Variovorax paradoxus: one gene and its partners. The main gene of each other region encodes a partner of the protein of the gene in region 3 in a complex. Links are inferred from orthologs where the notes say so. Each region holds a gene or a part of one and is shown on either strand. Other genes may lie near its edges. The genes, in order: GFK26_RS24920, dnaN and dnaX.

Region 1 (6,111 bases), 490 kb from region 3 along the record:
TCGCTTTCACCGCAAAGTCGACCGCCGTCATGCCGAGCTGGTTCTTCATCGCCGTGTCCGCGCCTTCGGCCAGCAGCAGCTTCACGGCGTCGTTCGATCCGTACATCGCGGCCATCATCAGCGGCGTGGTGCCGTTGGGCGACTGGGCGTCGATGAAGGCGTGGTTCTCGAGCAGCAGTTTCATGATCGACAGTTGCCCGCTGCTGGCCGCGTAATGCAGCGGCGCCCAGCCGGTCTTGTTGACGGCGGCGTCGCGCTTGAGCAGTTGCACGACCAGGTCTTGCTGGCCCTTGATCGACGCCAGCATCAGCGGCGTTTCGTCCTTGGCGTTGGCCAGGTCGACGTTGAGCTGCGGCGATTCCATCAACACCTGGACGACCTTCGGCGACGGCTCGCGCAGCGCGAGCATCAAACCGGTCTGGCCGTTCTCGTCGCGTGTATTCGGGTCGAAACCGCGGTTCAGCAGGGTGCGGACACCACTGGCGTTGTCGCCGCGCACGGCCCGGAAAAAGTCTTCAAACGACCCGGCATGCGCTGCAAAAGATGCAGCCATGACAACAAGATATATCGACTTCTTAAAGTAGTTTTTCATAATTTGACTTCCCTGAACAAAGCTTCGAAGTTGTCGCTTGTCGCCTTGGCGATGTCCTCTACGGGCACGTGTCGCAGTTCGGCGATCTGTTGCGCCACGAAGGGCACATACGACGGATTGTTGGTCTTGCCGCGGTACGGCACGGGCGCGAGGTACGGGCTGTCCGTCTCGATCAGCATGCGGTCCAGCGGCACGAAAGCCGCCACGTCGCGCAGGTCCTGGGCCTTCTTGAAGGTCAGGATGCCCGAAAAGGAAATGTAGAAACCCAGGTCGAGTGCGGCGCGTGCCACCTCGGCGGTTTCGGTGAAGCAATGGAACACGCCGCCGGCCGCCCTGCCCGCGCCGTCTTCGCCCTCCTCCTTGAGGATCGCCAGCGTGTCGGCCGATGCGTCGCGGGTGTGGATGATGAGCGGCTTGCGCGTTTGCTGTGCGGCGCGGATGTGCACGCGGAAGCGGTCGCGCTGCCATTCCATGTCGGCGATGCTGCGGCCGCCCTTGCGTTCTTCCATCTGGTAGTAGTCGAGGCCGGTTTCGCCGATGGCCACGACACGCGGCCGGGCCGACAGGCGCACCAGGTCTTCCACGGTGGGTTCGGCGATGTCCTCGTTGTCGGGGTGCACGCCCACGCTGGCCCAGAAGTTGTCGTAGCGGGCGGCCAGGGCCTGCACGTCGTCGAACTCTTCGAGCTTGGTGCAGATGCACAGCGCCCGGTCGACCTTGGCGGCGGCCATGGCAGCGCGAATCTGCGGCATCTGGTCCGCGAACTCGGGAAAGGTCAGGTGGCAGTGGGAGTCGGTGAACATCGGAAAGGGTGAAGTGCGGCGCGCCTGTGGGAGATCGCGCCGTGTCCGGAGTTCCGCGCCACGAGGCGCGGCGGAGAAAGAACTCAGATGGTCTGGGTCGCGCGGTCGGAGGCCATGGAGCCACCGAGCGCGGCTTCGATGCGCGCCTTCAGCTGGCGCGACTTCTCGTCTGACGGAAAGCGCACGCCGACGCCCGGCGCCCGGTTGCCGGCGGCACGGGCCGGCGTGATCCAGGCGACCTTGCCGGCGACCGGGTAGCGCTGCGGGTCTTCGGGCAGCGTGAGCAGCACGTAGACGTCGTCGCCGAGCCGGTACTCGCGCGTGGTCGGAATGAAGATGCCGCCTTCGGCAAACAGCGGGATGTAGGCCGCGTAGAGCGCGCCCTTTTCCTTGATGGCGAGCTGGATGACGCTCGGCCGGGCCGGCGTGGCAGACAACGCGGCAGCGGCGGCAGAGGCTGGAACAGGCGCGGCAGGTGGGTTCATGGGCGGCGAGCGGCAGAGTTTAGGGTGCTTCGCGCTTCGCTCACAAGCGCTTCGAGCATGAGGCCGGCGTTGAACGGATGTTCGGCGGTTCGCGCGGCGCTGGCGAGCGATTTCGACCAGCGCGCCAGCGCCAGCTTGTGCGGCACCGGCGGCAGGTCGGCCGCGTCGAAGAAACGGGGTTCGGCGCCGTGGCCCACGGCCATGAGGTCGTGGCAGAGCTTCTGCAGCGCGACGACGGCCTGGGCCGGCGCCTGGTCGGCCAGCGCGCCCACGTCGCCGCGCGACACGGCCTTGGGCAGCAGCGACCACGCCTTGGGCGACTGGCCCGAGCGTGCCAGCCGCAGCGCATCGCTGGGCCGTCCGCCCGCGGCACGCAGCAACTGCGCGGCATCGGCGGGCGGCACGTCTTGTGCCACCAGCCAGGCTTCGGCCTCGGCGGTTTCGGGCCACGGCAGCGTGAAGCCCAGGCAGCGGCTGCGGATGGTCGGCAACAGCTGCCACGCGGCCTCGCTGGCTAGCACGAAGCGCACATCGCCGACGGGCTCCTCGAGCGTCTTGAGCAGCGCATTGGCAGTGATGGTGTTCATGCGCTCGGCCGGATACACCAGCACGACCTTGCCGCGGCCGCGCGCGCTCGTGCGCTGCGCAAAGCCGACCGCGTCGCGCATCGCTTCGACGCGGATCTCGCGGCTGGCCTTGCGCTTCTTGTCGTCGATGTCGGACTGGGCTTTTTCGTCGAGCGGCCAACCGAGTTCGCCCATGGCGACTTCGGGCATCAGCACGCACAAATCGGCGTGGGTGCGAACCTCGATGGCGTGGCAGCTGGGGCAGTGGCCGCAGGCGGCACCGCCCTCCTCCACCGGCCGCTCGCACAGCCAGGCGGCGGCGAGCGCCAGCGCGAGTTCGTACTGGCCGATGCCCGACGGGCCTTGCAGCAGCCAGGCATGGCCGCGCTGGCGCAGCAGTTCGGCGAGCGGCTGGCGCAGCCAGGGCGTCAATGTGTTCACCGGCTCGCTCATCGGGCGGCTCCCTGCACCGGCGACAGCACGCCGCGCGCCACCAGCGCCGTGTCGATCTGCTGCCAGACCTGGTCGCGGGCCTGGCTGGCGTCGATGCGCACGAAGCGCGACGCATCGGCGGCGGCGCGGGCCGCATAGCCCTGCGCCACGCGGCGGAAGAACTCGACCGGCTGGGCCTCGAACTTGTCGGGCACGCGCGCGCCGGCCAGGCGCTGGGCGGCGATTTCGGGGGCGAGGTCGAACCACACGGTCAGTTGCGGCTGCAGCAGTTGCGACGCCGGCACACCGGCCCGGCCCGCCTGCACCCACTGCTCGAGCGTCGAGAGCACGGCGGTGTCGAAGCCGCGTCCCGCGCCCTGGTAGGCGAAGGTGGCGTCGGTGAAGCGATCGCACAGCACGACCTCGCCGCGCGCCAGCGCCGGTTCGATGACCTGCGCGATGTGGTCGCAGCGTGCCGCGAACACCAGCAGCGATTCGGTCAGCGGGTTCATCGGCTGTTCGAGCACCAGCCCGCGCAGCGTTTCGGCCAGCGGCGTGCCGCCGGGTTCGCGCGTGCGCACCACCGTGCGGCCCTGCGCCTGGAAGCGGGCTTCCAGCGCGTCGAGGTGGCTGGACTTGCCCGCGCCGTCGATGCCTTCCAGCGTCAGAAACAGGCCTGAGTCACTCATTGGGTCGCCTTGGGTTGGGAGCTGCTGCCACCGCCACGCTGGTAGCGGTTGACCGCGCGGTTGTGGTCGTCGAGCGAGCTGCTGAACTGGCTCGTGCCATCGCCGCGCGACACGAAGTACAGCGACTTGCTCTGCGCCGGCTGAACCGCCGCCAGCAGCGCAGCCTTGCCGGGCATGGCGATCGGCGTGGGCGGCAGGCCGCCGCGGGTGTAGGTGTTCCAGGGCGTGTCGGTCTGCAGGTCGCGCTTGCGCAGGTTGCCGTCGAAGGTGGCGCCCATGCCGTAGATCACGGTCGGGTCGGTCTGCAGCGGCATGCCGACGCGCAGCCGATTCGTGAAGACAGCGGCAATCTCTGAGCGGTCGTTGGCCTTGCCTGTCTCCTTTTCGACAATGCTGGCCAGAATCAGCGCTTCATCGGCCGATTTAAGCGGCAGATCGGCTGCGCGGGCCGCCCAGGCGGCTTCGAGCTTCTTGTCCATGGCCCGCATGGCGCGCTGCAGCAGCGCGATGTCGGTCGAGCCCTTCGAGTAGGTGTAGGTGTCCGGGAAGAAGCGGCCTTCGGGGTGCACGCCCGGCTTGCCCAGCGCGGCCATCAATGCGTCTTCGGTCATGCCCACGCTTTCGGGCTTGAGCTGCTCGGCCTTGGCGAGCGCGGCGCGCACCTGGCGGATGTTCCAGCCTTCGACCAGCACCACGCTGCGCGTGGCTTCTTCGCCGCGCACCAGGATGTTGAGCAGCAGCTTGGGCGTGACGCCGCGTTCCAGTTCGTAACTGCCGGCGCGCATCTGGCGGTCTTGCCCCGAGATACGGAACCACCAGTACAGCAGTTGGGGCTGCACGTCGGCACCCGCGTCGGCCACGGCCTGGGCGATGCCGCGCGGCGTGGTGCCGGGCTCCACGGACAGGTCGACGCTGGGCGTCGGCAACTTGAGCGGCTGGTGCACCCACCAGAGACCGGCGCCGCCGAGCGCCAGAACGGCCAGGGCCACGAGCAGGAAGAGCGTGAGGAAGAAGCTGCGCACGAATCCGAGGAAAAGGACGGAGAAAGAAAAAGGCCTGAAAGAGAACGCACACAGACCCGCGGGAAAGACCGGCCCCATCGCTGCGACGGGGAATCCCTGCCGCCCCGAAGGAACAGGCACGGCCATGATAATTCAGCGATGACCACAGTCGTTCTCAACGGGGTGAGCACCCTGCCCCACCTCGGCGTGATTCGCGCCGAAGGCCCCGATGCCGCCAGCTTCTTGCACGGCCAGCTCACGCAGGATTTTTCTCTGCTCGGGGCCACCGAGGCCCGCCTGGCGGCGCTTTGCACGGCCAAGGGCCGCGTGATCGCCAGTTTCATCGGCATCCGGCCGCAACCCGAACTCATCCTGCTGGTGTGCAGCCGCGACATCCTCGCGGCCACGCTCAAGCGCCTGTCGATGTACGTGCTGCGCGCCAAGGTCAAGCTCACCGACGCCACCGAGCAGTTCGCGCTGCACGGCCTGGCCGGCACCGCCCTGACCGCCAACGGCCTCGACGCGGCCCTGCCGCCCGGTCGCCGCACGGCCATCGGCGAAGACATCAGCGTGGTGTCGCTCTACCCCGCCGACGGCGTGCCGCGCGCGCTGTGGATCGCCCCAACCGGCCAGAAGGCGCCCGTGGGCCCGACGCTCGACGCCGCCTTGTGGCCGTGGAGCGAGGTGCGCAGCGGCATCGTCACGCTGACCACGCCGGTCATCGAAGCCTTCGTGCCGCAGATGATCAATTACGAGTCGGTGGGGGGCGTGAACTTCAAGAAGGGCTGCTACCCCGGTCAGGAAATCGTGGCGCGCAGCCAGTTCCGCGGCACGCTCAAGCGCCGCACCTACATCGCGCAGACCGACGCACCGCTGGCCGCGGGCCAGGAGGTGTTTGCGGCCAACGACGCCGAACAGCCCGTGGGCACCGTGGCGCAGGCCGCGCCCGCGCCCGACGGCGGCTGGTCGGCGCTCATCTCCATCCAGATCGCCGCGCTCGAGGCCGGCGGCCTGCACGCCGGCACGCCCGACGGGCCGGTGCTGTCGATCGACCCGCTGCCGTACCCGCTGCTCGAAGACGTCTGATTCCCCCTGCGTCCCTGTTTTGTTTCCGGGGGCGCTTGGCGCTGTCTTACTGACAGCGCCATTTTTTTTTGCGCGGCGCTTAACCCCGTTCGCGAGGCCCCGCCGTAGAAGCCTGCATCGATCCACTCCTGGCAAGGAAGCCACCATGATGCAGCGCAGACTTCTTCTTTCCACCGTCCTGGCCCTGACCGCGCTGTCGGCGGGGGCGGAAAGCCCGGTTGTCCGGCCGTACGCGCCGCCACCGGCCAGCCGCATCGGCGGCCTGATGCACATCAGCATCGTCGACCGCACGAACGGCGCCGAGCTGCCGATCTACCGCCACCGCGGCGAGTACTGGGTGGCCGGCCGGCCCGGCGCACGCTATGCGATCCGGGCGCGCAACGCGATGGGCGAACGCGTCATGGCCGTGATGTCGGTGGACGGCGTCAACGTCGTCACCGGCGAAACCGCCGGCATC
Region 2 (5,901 bases), 3.3 Mb from region 3 along the record:
CAGTGAATGGGGCGTTGGCAGGACGCCCTCGGCTGAGCAGATGTGGGCGCGGGTTACGTTGGAGTGCTGCCTCAAAGCGCAGCAAGTATTCTTCATGTGCTTCCCTATAGGGAAGCAAGTGTTTTGATTTTGCTGCGTCAAAGGCTATCATCCAACCACTAGATGTAAGCCTATGAGCTAGCAAAATGTCCTCTGAACTGAACCAGCTTCGACTTGAGCAACTGCAAGCCACCGTGTCCGCCTATGCCGAGATGGTGAAACGGCCCCGGCCGTCGCGCGGATGGCTGAAGCTGATTCGAGAAACGCTGGGGCGCACGGAGCGCCAGCAAGCCCAGCGCTTGGGCATTTCAGGGCCGACATTGCACAAATCCGAGCGGTCGGAAGCGGACGACCGAATCACGCTTGGCCAGTTGCGCAAGCTCGCCGACGGACTTGACTGTGAGCTCGTCTACGCCCTGGTGCCGCGCCGCCCCCTCACGGAAATGATCAAGGAACGCGCCCGAGCCATCGCCATCGAAGAGGTCGGCGGGGTGGCCCACACGATGAGCCTCGAAGACCAACGGCCAGCCTCGGAGCGACTTCGCAAGCAGGTGGAACGCAGGACCGAGGAACTGATGCGCGGCCGATGGTCAGAGCTATGGCGATAGACCTTGAAGCGCAGGATGGCCAGACACCCCTGGACCCTGACGAGAAGGCCGGACTTCTTCCGGAACACCTGGCCACCCAGAGCGACCTGAACGACTGGGAGCAGGAGAACATCCTGCGCGCCGTGCGTTGGCTGAAGCGCTTGCGGTCACCAGACGTCCTCAGCGAGGAGTTCTGCCGGGCGTTGCATGAACAGATGTTCGGCAAAACCTGGGCGTGGGCGGGCACGTTTCGCAAGTCGGACAAGAACATCGGCTGCGACTGGACACAGGTGGGCGTCAAGCTTGCGCAGCTGTTCGGAAACACGCGCTGGTGGGTCGACAACGCCACATTTCCCCCCGACGAAATCGCAGCGCGCTTTCACCGCGACCTGGTCTGGATTCACCCGTTCCCCAACGGCAACGGGCGGCACTCTCGCATGATGGCCGACGCGCTTCTACGCAGCCTTGGCCAGCCTGCGTTCTCCTGGGGAAACGGCGGCAATCTGGTCGCCGCCGACGACGCGCGGGTGCGGTACCTGGCCGCCCTGCGTGCCGCGGACCAAGGCGACTACCAGCTGCTGCTCGCGTTTGCTCGCACCTGAGCTCACCCGAAAACGAACGAAGGGGCCGGCAACGCCAGCGCCCTGCTGTGGCTCGGGGAGGAAGACCTCCCCGGTCAGACGTCGATGTTCGACGCGCGCAGCGCGTTCTGCTCGATGAACTCGCGGCGCGGTTCCACCTCGTCGCCCATCAGCATCGTGAACACGCGGTCGGCTTCGATCGCGTCGTCGATCTGCACGCGCAGCAGGCGGCGCACGGTCGGGTCCATGGTGGTTTCCCACAGCTGCTCGGGGTTCATCTCGCCCAGACCCTTGTAGCGCTGGCGCGAGGTGGCGCGTTCGGCTTCGCCGATCAGCCACTTCATGGCCTGGCGGAAGTCGTCGACCTTTTCTTCCTTGCCACGCTCGCCTTCGCCGCGCTTGACCAGCGCGCCTTCGGTGCTCAACAGGCCGCGGAAGGTGTTGGCGGCTTCGGCCAGTGCCGCGTAGTCGGCGCCGTGCACGAAGTCCTGCGTGATCACGCTGGACTTGATGTTGCCGTGGTGGCGGCGGCTGATGCGCAGCAGCGGCTTGTCGGTGCGGGCGTCGAACTCGCTGCTTACCTCGGCCGGCACACCGGTCGTGTTGAGCTCGCGCAGCTTGGCTTGCAGTGCCACGGCCGAGGCCTCGGCGGCGGGCGGCGTGTCGAGGTCGAGCGCCACGCCGTCGGCGATGGCGCGCAGCGCTTCGGCGTCCATGAAGTTGCGCAGGCGCGCAATCACGGCCTCGGCCACCTGGTGCTTGCGCGCCAGCTCGGCCAGCGTGTCGCCCGACAGCGTGGTCGAGGCGGCGCCGCCGGTCTCGATGCTCGCGTCTTTCAGCGCCACCTTGAGCAGGAAGGCGTCGAGCGCGGGGCCGTCCTTCAGGTACTGCTCTTCCTTGCCGACCTTGACCTTGTACAGCGGCGGCTGCGCGATGTAGATGTGGCCGCGCTCGACCAGCTCAGGCATCTGCCGGTAGAAGAACGTGAGCAGCAGCGTGCGGATGTGCGCGCCGTCCACGTCGGCGTCGGTCATGATGATGATGCGGTGGTAGCGCAGCTTGGCGACGTTGAAGTCGTCCGCGCCGCCGCCCGCCGTGGTTGCGCCGGCGCGGCCGATGCCGGTGCCGAGCGCGGTGATCATCGTGAGAATTTCGTTGCTGGTGAGCAGCTTCTCGTAGCGCGCTTTTTCGACGTTCAGGATCTTGCCGCGCAGCGGCAGGATGGCCTGGAACTTCCGGTCGCGGCCCTGCTTGGCGGAGCCGCCGGCGGAGTCACCCTCCACCAGGTAGACCTCGCACAGGGCGGGGTCCTTTTCCTGGCAGTCGGCCAGCTTGCCGGGCAGGCCCATGCCGTCGAGCACGCCCTTGCGGCGCGTCATTTCGCGGGCCTTGCGGGCCGCTTCGCGGGCGCGGGCGGCCTCGACGATCTTGCCGCAGATGATCTTGGCGTCGTTCGGACGCTCCTGCAGGTAGTCGGTGAGCAGGCGGCCGACGATGTCTTCCACCGGCGCGCGCACTTCGCTGGACACCAGCTTGTCCTTGGTCTGGCTGGAGAACTTGGGCTCGGGCACCTTCACGCTCAGCACGCAGCACAGGCCTTCGCGCATGTCGTCGCCGGTGACCTCGACCTTCGCCTTCTTGGCGAACTCGTTCTCTTCGATGTACTTGTTGATGACGCGGGTCATCGCGGCGCGCAGGCCCGTGAGGTGGGTGCCGCCGTCACGCTGCGGGATGTTGTTGGTGAAACACAGCACCTGCTCGTTGTAGCCGCTGTTCCACTGCATCGCCACTTCGACGCCGATGTGCGTGCCGGGGATGCCGCCGTAGGTGTCGGCCGGCTTCTCGCCCGCTGCGTAGAACGAGTTCGGGTGCAGGACGGTCTTGCCCTTGTTGATGAACTCCACGAAGCCGCGCACCCCGCCGGCGCCGGAGAAGTCGTCTTCCTTGCCGGTGCGCTCGTCGAGCAGGCGGATGCGCACGCCGTTGTTCAGGAAGCTCAGCTCGCGCAGGCGCTTGCTCAGGATCTCGTAGTGGAAATCGTTGTTTTCCTTGAAGATCTCCGTGTCGGGCAGAAAGTGCACTTCGGTGCCGCGCTTGTCGGTGTCGCCGATGACCTTCATGGGCGAGACCTCGAAGCCGTTCACGGTGTCGAGCAGGCGGTTCTGCACGAAGCCGCGGCTGAATTCGAGCTCGTGGATCTTGCCTTCGCGGCGCACGATGAGGCGCAGCTTCACGCTCAGCGCGTTCACGCACGAGACGCCCACGCCGTGCAGGCCGCCCGAGACCTTGTAGCTGTTCTGGTTGAACTTGCCGCCGGCGTGCAGTTCGGTGAGCGCAATTTCAGCGGCCGAGCGCTTGGGCTCGTGCTTGTCGTCCATCTTCACGCCGGTCGGGATGCCGCGGCCGTTGTCGGTGACGGAGATCGAGTTGTCGGAGTGGATGGTCACGACGATGTCGTCGCAATGGCCTGCGAGCGCTTCGTCGATGGAGTTGTCGACCACTTCGAACACCAAATGGTGAAGGCCCGTGCCGTCGGAGGTGTCGCCGATGTACATGCCCGGACGCTTGCGCACGGCTTCGAGGCCTTCGAGGATCGTGATCGCGCCTTCGCCGTAGCTGGAGTCGGCGACAACGCCTTCGGGCGCCACGATCTGGATTTCGGGGGTGTAGACCGGCTCGGTGTGCGGCACGTCGGGCTTGTTTTCTTCAGCACTCATTCGGATATTCCTCTGTCTCTCACGGCATTCACGTGATTTGTCGGGCTCTCAAAAGCTCAATTCGCCGCCTCTTGAAAGCGCAAACCCGCGGAGGGCCGCGGGTCGTGTGCGCAAGGCGCTGTGTCTTGGGGGGTCTAGATGCGCATCGGCATCACGACGTACTTGAAAGATGCGTTCTCGGGGATGGTTAACAAGGCCGAGCTGTTGGAGTCGGCCAGGTCCAGCTTGACCATGTCCTGGTCCATGTTCGACAGCGCGTCGATCAGGTAGGTCACGTTGAAGCCGATTTCGATGCTGTCGCCGCCGTAGTCGATGTCGAGCTCGTCCTGGGCTTCTTCCTGCTCGGCGTTGTTCGACGCAATGCGCAGCGTGCCCGGCTCGATGTTCAGGCGCACGCCCTTGAACTTCTCGCTGGTCAGGATGGCGGTGCGCTGCAGGCTGGCCAGGAGCGGCGCGCGGCCGAGCGTGACGGTGTTCTTGTGGTTCTTGGGAATCACGCGGTTGTAGTCGGGGAACTTGCCCTCGACCAGCTTGGTGACGAACTCCATGCCGCCGAAGCTGAACTTGGCCTGGTTGTTCGCGAACTGCATCTCGATGGCGCCTTCGGCGTCGGACAGCAGGCGCTGCATTTCGAGCACGGTCTTGCGCGGCAGGATCACTTCTTGCCGGGGCACCTCGACGTCGAGCAGCGCCGACGAGAACGCCAGGCGGTGGCCGTCGGTGGCGACCAGGCTCAGCTGCTTGCCTTCGGCCACGAACAGGATGCCGTTGAGGTAGTAGCGGATGTCGTGCACGGCCATCGCGAACGAGACCTGCGAGAGCAGGTCTTTGAGCGTCTTTTGCGGCACGCTGAACACGGGGCCGAAATTGGCGGCTTCCTGCACCAGCGGGAAGTCTTCGGCGGGCAGCGATTGCAGCGTGAAGCGGCTCTTGCCACCCTTGAGCACGAGCTTGCTGGCGCTCGATTCGAGGCTCACGGTCTGGTCGGCCGGCATGGTGCGCAGGATGTCGATCAGCTTGCGCGCGCCGATGGTGGTCGTGAAGTTGCCCTCGTCGCCACCGAGCTCGGCGGTGGTGCGGATCTGGATCTCGAGGTCGCTGGTGGTCAGCTGCAGCTGGCCGCCGGTCTTGCGGATCAGCACATTGGCCAGGATCGGCAGGGTATGACGCCGTTCCACGATGCCAGCCACCGACTGCAGGGCGGCAAGAACTTTGTCTTGGGTTGCCTTCAAAACGATCATGTCTTCTTCCTCTTCTCTTATCTCTTTGAATCAGCTTTCAGGACGCCATTCTCCGCTGTCGCGAGGGGCGTTCTTGATGACATTCGGCTTCAGCCTTTGAGGGTCTGTTCGAGGACGTGGAGCTGCTGGTTGAGTTCGGTGAGCTGCTGGCGCTCGCCCGAAATCTTGCGCACCGCGTGGAGCACCGTCGTGTGGTCGCGACCGCCGAACAGTTCGCCGATTTCCGGCAGGCTCTTCTGCGTGAGCTCCTTGGCCAGGTACATCGCGATCTGCCGCGGCCGCGCAATGCTGGCCGGGCGTTTCTTGCTGTACATGTCGGCGACCTTGATCTTGTAGTAGTCGGCCACCGTCTTCTGGATATTTTCAACCGAGATCTGCCGATTCTGGATCGACAGCAGGTCGCGCAGCGCCTCGCGCGCCAGGGCGATCGAGATCTCCTTCTGGTTGAAGCGCGAGTACGCCAGGATCTTGCGCAGGGCGCCTTCGAGCTCGCGCACGTTGGAGCGCACGTTCTTGGCCACGAAGAAGGCGACTTCTTCAGGCATTTCGGCGCCCTCGACGCGGGCCTTGTTGATCAGAATGGCCACGCGCATCTCGAGCTCGGGCGGCTCGATCGCCACCGTGAGACCCGAATCGAAGCGCGACACCAGCCGCTCGTGGATGTCGGCCAGACCCTTGGGATAGGTGTCGCTGGTCATCACGATGTGCGACTTCTTGGCGAGCAGGGCCTCGAACG
Region 3 (6,075 bases):
TCGCTGGCCTTGAGGCCGCCGCGCGAAAGCACGAGGTTGGCCACCATGTTGGTCGAGGAGCCCGGCGCCGAGACGCCGATCTTCTTGCCCTTCAGGTCCTGGATGCCGGTGTAGCCCGCCAGGTTCTTGGTCGACACGCCCACCGCGATCTGCGGTGCGCGGCCCTGCAGCACGAAGGCCTGGAAGAACTGGTTCTTGGCCTGCAGGTTGATCGTGTGTTCGTACGCACCCGAGCAGACATCGGCCGAGCCGCCCACCACCGCCTGCAATGCGCGCGCTCCGCCGGCGAAGTCGGAGATCTCGACCTCGAGCCCTTCCGCCTTGAAGTAGCCCAGTTGCTCGGAGATGGTGAGCGGGAGGTAGTAGAACGCCGCCTTGCCGCCCACCGCGATCGAGACCTTGGTCTTCTCCAGCTTGGCCTGCTGCGCAAAGACCCGCGGCAATGCAATCGCTGCGGCAGCGACGGCGGAGGCGGAAATGAGGGTTCTGCGATGAAGCATGGCGCGGTCCTGCGGGCTCTGTGATTCTTTGTAAGGTGAATCGAGCTTAGGCGTGCGCGCCGCCCGCCTGCATCGGGGTCATCCCGTGCGGGTTTTCACGTAAGCATGAAGGCCTCCTGGAGAAGCCTTCGCCAAGGCGTTATCGGGCCAGAAAAAGTATCGCGATATTGACCAGAAACGCGAGTGCCCAGACTGCGCTGCGCGCACTCGCCGCACCGCGGATGTACAGGCCGAGGTAGATCACGCGCAGCACCACGTAGGCCACCGCGAGCATGTCAAGCCGCGCCTGCGCCACGCCGAGCTGGTGCGCAATGAGCACCGCGCCGATGAAGAACGGCAGGCCTTCGAAGCTGTTGGCCTGCGCGCTGTTGGCACGTGCGCGCCAGCCGCTTTGCTTGGCCGCCCAGTCGCGCGGCTGCAGGTTGTCGCGCGGACCGAAGTTGCCGGCCTTCGCGATCCATGCCGCGAGGTACGGCAGGCCGCAGGCGACGAACACGCACCAGTAGGCGACGGTGAGCAAGGAGAGGGTCATGGTGACGACAACAACAACCAAAGGAAGAACGGACGCGGCCTTGAACAGGCCGAGTGTCAGCGGCGATCGACCAGTGCGTGCGCAATGGTGCCGAGGTCGACGTACTCGAGCTCGCTGCCGGCCGGCACGCCGCGCGCGAGGCGCGTCACGGTGAGCCCGTGCTGCTTGAGCGCTTCGCCGATCACGTGCGCGGTGGCCTCGCCTTCGGCCGTGAAGTTGGTCGCGAGGATGACCTCGCTCACCGTGCCGTCGCGCGCGCGGTCGAACAGCTTCTGCAGGCCGATGTCCTTCGGCCCGATGCCATCGAGCGGACTGAGCTTGCCCATGAGCACGAAGTAGTAGCCGCGAAAGGCGCCCGTGCGTTCGAGCGCCGCCTGGTCGGCCGGTGTCTCGACCACGCACAGCTTGGAGCCGTCGCGCCGCGAGTCCATGCAGACATGGCAGATCGGCGCTTCGGTGAAGGTGTTGCACAGCTCGCAATGCCGCACCTGGCCTGCCGCCTGCTGCAACGCGCGTGCGAGCAGCTGCGCGCCCTCGCGGTCGTGCTGCAGCAGGTGGAACGCCATGCGCGAGGCCGACTTGACGCCGACACCGGGCAGCCGGCGCAGCGCATCGACCAGCGCATCGAGCGAACTGGCGTCTGCCATGCCTCGCTTAGAACGGGAGCTTCATGCCAGGGGGCAGACCGGGCATGCCGGCCGTGAGCTTGCCCATCTTCTGCTCGCTGGTTTCCTCGGCCTTGCGCACGGCGGCATTGAAGGCGGCAGCCACGAGGTCTTCGAGCATGTCCTTGTCGTCGGCCAGCAGGCTGGGGTCGATGGTGATGCGCTTGACGTCGTGCTTGCAGGTCATGACGACCTTGACAAGACCGGCGCCCGACTCGCCTTCGACCTCGATGTGCGCCAGTTCTTCCTGGGCCTTCTTGAGGTTGTCCTGCATTGCCTGCGCCTGCTTCATGAGGCCGGCCAGTTGTCCTTTGTTGAACATCGTTGGTCCTGTCTGTGATGGGTTGGTGATGGAAAGAATACGGTCGAAAAATGCGGCGAGGGCGGCGCCGGCTTCAGAGGGGCTTCAGCGATCCGGGCACGATCTTCGCATCGAAGTCGCGCATCAGCATCTGCACCTCGGGGTCGCTGCGAATGGCTTCCTCGGCCACCCGCTGGCGCTCGTCGGCGGCCTGCTTGTTGCGGCGCGCCGGGCTGTCGACCACGCCGCCGATCTCGATGGCCAGCCTCACATTGTGGCCGAGGCCCTGCAGCGCCGCCGTGAGCTTCTCGCGGCTGGACGGCTGGTTGAGGGTTTCGCGCTCGATGCGCAGCATCCACTGGTCGGTGTCGCGCGCCACCAGCTGCGACTGCAGCGCGAGCTCGCGCGCCAGCGCCGCCACGCTTTCGGCAGCAATGAGCTGCATGACCGTGGCGTGCCAGAAATCGCCCTCTTCGCTCGGCGGGATCGGGGTGTAGGTGCTGCGCTGTTCTTCTTCGCGCGGCACGTCGCGCTGGCCGGGCGGCGGCTGCACGCGGATCGGCACGCCGACCACATGGGCTGCGGGCGCGTCCGACGCCTCCTGCGCGGCAGGCCGGGGCATGGGCTGGCGCTGCGGGGCATCGACCACCGTCAGCCGCTGGCCAGCCGGCATCGACTGCGCGGGCGGTTGCTGCGAAAAGGCGGGCGTGGAAGGCGCGGCAGCGGGTGCCGAATCGGGCACCGAAGGCCGGGAAACCGGGGCGGCTTCGCGCGCGGGAGCCCGCGGCGCAGCGCTGCCGGCGTCATTCAGAGTTTTTTTTTCCGTGGAGGCCGTCGAAGCGGCCGTGTGGGAGGGCTTGAAGGCCAGCAGCCGCAACAGCACCATGGTCAGTGCCGCGTACTCGTCGGGCGCCAAACCCAACTCGCCGCGCCCGTGCAGGCACAGGCTGTAGAGCAGCTGGGTCTCGTCGGCGGGCATCAGCGACGCCAGGCGGGCCGTGTCGGCCGCGTCAGGATCGGTGGCCGCGTCGGCCGATTCGGCGCGCGAGGGCACGGCCTGCAGCACCGCCATGGCCTGCAGCACCGACGTCATTTCTTCAAGCGTGGACGCGGCGGACATGCCGTCGCGGCGCAGCGCCTCGGAAGTGTCGACCACGGTCTTGCCGTCGCCTTGTGCGAGCGCCTCGATGAGGCGGAACACATGGCCGCGATCGACGCTGCCGAGCATCTGGCGCACGCCGGTTTCGAGCAGTTCGCCGTTGCCGAACGCGATGGCCTGGTCGGTGAGCGAGAGCGCGTCGCGCATCGAACCGCGTGCGGCGCGCGCCAGCAGACGCAGCGCCTGCGGCTCGGCCGGCACCTGCTCGGTCTGCAGCACGCCTGTCAGGTGTTCGAGGATCGTCTCGGGCGCCATTGGCCGCAGGTTGAACTGCAGGCAGCGCGACAGCACCGTCACCGGCACCTTCTGCGGATCGGTCGTGGCCAGCACGAACTTGAGGTACTCGGGCGGCTCCTCGAGCGTCTTGAGCATCGCGTTGAACGCGGTGTTCGTGAGCATGTGCACTTCGTCGATCATGAAGACCTTGAAGCGCCCCTGCACCGGCTTGTAGACGGCTTGTTCGAGCAGCGACTGCACTTCATCGACGCCGCGGTTGGAGGCCGCATCGAGTTCGGTGTAGTCGACGAAGCGGCCCGAATCGATGTCGCGGCAGGCCTGGCACACACCGCACGGCGTCGCCGTGATGCCGCCCTGCCCGTCCGGGCCCTGGCAGTTGAGCGACTTGGCCAGGATGCGCGACACCGTGGTCTTGCCCACGCCTCGCGTGCCGGTGAACAGATAGGCGTGGTGCAGGCGCTGCGTCGTCAGCGCGTTTTCCAGCGCCTGGACCACATGCCCCTGACCGACCATCTCACCGAAGGTTTTCGGACGGAACTTGCGAGCGAGCACGAGATAAGACATTGCGGGCATTCTAAAAGGCGCGGCGGGGGTCACTTCACGCTTGTTTCCCGTCCCCCTCGAAATGATTCACGCCCCGGCGAAGGGGACAAATTCACGCGGTTAGAATGCAACCTGACGGGCCTCCCTGCATGGTGAAGTGGCCAACCGGGTCAGGTGGGGAACCAAGCAGCCCTAACTGCGTAGTCAGTGCCAGGGGTAAGGCTCGTCAACCTAACATTTAGAAGCCGTGAGTTCCTTTTCAGAGAACTCACGCGCTGTGTCCAGGGGTTACCAACCCCGGACACCTCAACCTCCCAGAATTTCGCGCAGCCCGCCATGAACATGGACATCCGGCCCGCCCGTATCAGCGATCTCGAAGCGCTGGTGCGCCTCGACACCGTGGCCGCGCACGATGCGCGCCGCGCCGTGCAGATCAAAGGCTGGATCGAAGATCGCTTCTGCCACGTGATCGAGATGGATGGCGACATCGCCGCCTACGGCGTGCTGCACCACCACTTCTTCGACAGCGGCTTCATCGAGATGCTGATGGTCGGAGAGAAGTTTCGTCGCAGGCGACTCGGCCTGAAGCTCGTCGATCACTTCCAGTCGATCTGCGAACGCCCCAAGCTTTTCACTTCCACGAACCGCTCCAACGCGGCGATGCAATCGCTGCTGAAAGAAGCCGGGTTCAGGGAGAGCGGCCACATCGACAACCTCGATGCGGCCGACCCCGAGCAGGTGTTCTTTTGGCCCTGCGTCCGCTGAGTACGCCTGCGGCTACAGCCCCAGCCGCGCGATCGCGCCGCGCGCGGCAGCCGCCCCACTGGCCATGGCCGCCGTGAGCAGGTAGCCCCCCGTCGGCGCCTCCCAATCGAGCATTTCCCCTGCCGCGAACACGCCGGGCAGCGCCGTCGCCATCAGCGCCGGATCGAGCGCGTCGAAGCGCACGCCGCCCGCCGTACTGATCGCCTCGTCGACCGGGCGCGTCGCGACGAGTTTCAGCGGCACGGCCTTGATCGTGGCGGCGAGCTGCGCCGGATCCTGCATCGCTTCCTTGCTCAGCGCTTCGTGCAGCACGCCGGCCTTGATGCCTTCGATGCCGAGCCGGCTCTTGAGGTGGCTGCTCAACGAACGCGCGCCGCGCGGATGCTTCACCGCGGCCAGCACCTGCTCGGCGCTGCGATCGGGCAGCAGGTCGAGCAGCAGCGTCGCGCTGCCGTTCGCCGCGATCTCGTCCCGCAGCAGCGCCGACGCCGCATAGACCAGGCTGCCTTCGATGCCCGTGGCCGTCGCGACAAACTCGCCCTTGCGCGCAAAGTGGCGCCCCTGGCTGTCGGTGAAGGCGATCGCGACCGACTTGAAGGGCTGCCCTGCGAAGCGGCTCGAAAAATGTTCGCTCCAGCCCGCACCGTCGAAGCCGCAATTGGCGGGCAGCAGCGGCGCCACCGCCACGCCTTGTGCCTGCAGCCACGGTGCCCACGCGCCGTCGGAGCCCAGGCGCGCCCAGCTCGCGCCGCCCAGCGCCAACACCACCGCATCGGCCTTGGCCGTGACTTCGCCTGTCGGCGTCCCAAAGCGCAGTGCGTTCGCATCGAATGGCCCATCACCCACCCAGCGATGGCGCATGTGGAACTGCACGCCCGCGGCGCGCAAGCGATGCAGCCAGGCGCGCAGCAGAGGCGCGGCCTTCATGTCGGTCGGAAACACGCGTCCCGAGGTGCCGACAAAGGTCTCGATGCCCAGCCCGGCCGCCCACTCACGCGCCTGCGGCGGACCGAACTTTGCGAGCAGCGGCTCGAGCTGGGCGCGACGCTCGCCGAAGCGCGTCAGGAACGCATCGAAGGGCTCCGAGTGCGTGAGGTTGAGGCCACCACGGCCGGCCAGCAAGAACTTGCGGCCCACCGAGGGCATCGCGTCGTACACGTGCACCTGCGCGCCGGACGCGCTCAGCACTTCGGCCGCCATCAGGCCGGCAGGTCCGCCGCCGATGACGGCGACGGTAGGAGAAACAGTCATTCGAGATTCACCAGTTCGCCCTGCCCGGTCAGGAACGCGGCGCGCACCGTGGCACCGGGGTAGGCATGTTGCACGGCAGCGCGGTAGCGCTGCATCTGTGCGATCAGGGCCGCGTCCCGTTC

The links.
Region 1: the proteins of dnaX (region 3) and GFK26_RS24920 are in contact, whole or in part, in a cryo-EM structure (PDB 8GIZ), measured with the Escherichia coli proteins. The link is inferred for Variovorax paradoxus from one-to-one orthologs.
Region 2: the proteins of dnaX (region 3) and dnaN are in contact, whole or in part, in a cryo-EM structure (PDB 8GIZ), measured with the Escherichia coli proteins. The link is inferred for Variovorax paradoxus from one-to-one orthologs.

Annotation. Positions count from the first base shown.
Region 1 is NZ_CP045644.1:5,404,721-5,410,831, reverse strand. Bases 889-3,887 are described here. They hold GFK26_RS24920 (DNA polymerase III subunit delta'), read right to left. Parts: upstream 2,900-3,887; coding sequence 1,877-2,899; downstream 889-1,876. Other genes in these bases: mltG (endolytic transglycosylase MltG), read right to left, coding at 3,564-3,887; tmk (dTMP kinase), read right to left, coding at 2,896-3,567; GFK26_RS24925 (PilZ domain-containing protein), read right to left, coding at 1,479-1,880; GFK26_RS24930 (TatD family hydrolase), read right to left, coding at 889-1,395. Also shown: GFK26_RS24935 (ankyrin repeat domain-containing protein), read right to left, coding at 1-592; more of GFK26_RS24930, read right to left, coding at 589-888; more of mltG, read right to left, coding at 3,888-4,589; GFK26_RS24905 (YgfZ/GcvT domain-containing protein), read left to right, coding at 4,728-5,654; GFK26_RS24900 (hypothetical protein), read left to right, coding at 5,803-6,111. UniProt on the Escherichia coli protein: Part of the beta sliding clamp loading complex, which hydrolyzes ATP to load the beta clamp onto primed DNA to form the DNA replication pre-initiation complex.
Region 2 is NZ_CP045644.1:1,585,461-1,591,361, forward strand. The notes cover bases 3,113-5,901. They hold dnaN (DNA polymerase III subunit beta), read right to left. Parts: upstream 5,166-5,901; coding sequence 4,059-5,165; downstream 3,113-4,058. Other genes in these bases: gyrB (DNA topoisomerase (ATP-hydrolyzing) subunit B), read right to left, coding at 3,113-3,924; dnaA (chromosomal replication initiator protein DnaA), read right to left, coding at 5,255-5,901. Outside these bases: GFK26_RS07130 (ABC transporter substrate-binding protein), read left to right, coding at 1-6; GFK26_RS07135 (mobile mystery protein A), read left to right, coding at 186-647; GFK26_RS07140 (mobile mystery protein B), read left to right, coding at 638-1,228; more of gyrB, read right to left, coding at 1,303-3,112. UniProt on the Escherichia coli protein: Confers DNA tethering and processivity to DNA polymerases and other proteins. Acts as a clamp, forming a ring around DNA (a reaction catalyzed by the clamp-loading complex) which diffuses in an ATP-independent manner freely and bidirectionally along dsDNA.
Region 3 is NZ_CP045644.1:4,911,338-4,917,412, reverse strand. The notes cover bases 1,526-4,488. They hold dnaX (DNA polymerase III subunit gamma/tau), read right to left. Parts: upstream 3,959-4,488; coding sequence 2,093-3,958; downstream 1,526-2,092. Other genes in these bases: GFK26_RS22635 (GNAT family N-acetyltransferase), read left to right, coding at 4,274-4,488; GFK26_RS22650 (YbaB/EbfC family nucleoid-associated protein), read right to left, coding at 1,687-2,019; recR (recombination mediator RecR), read right to left, coding at 1,526-1,679. Outside these bases: GFK26_RS22665 (ABC transporter substrate-binding protein), read right to left, coding at 1-500; GFK26_RS22660 (MAPEG family protein), read right to left, coding at 640-1,032; more of recR, read right to left, coding at 1,089-1,525; more of GFK26_RS22635, read left to right, coding at 4,489-4,702; GFK26_RS22630 (TIGR03862 family flavoprotein), read right to left, coding at 4,715-5,953; GFK26_RS22625 (UvrD-helicase domain-containing protein), read right to left, coding at 5,950-6,075. UniProt on the Escherichia coli protein: Part of the beta sliding clamp loading complex, which hydrolyzes ATP to load the beta clamp onto primed DNA to form the DNA replication pre-initiation complex.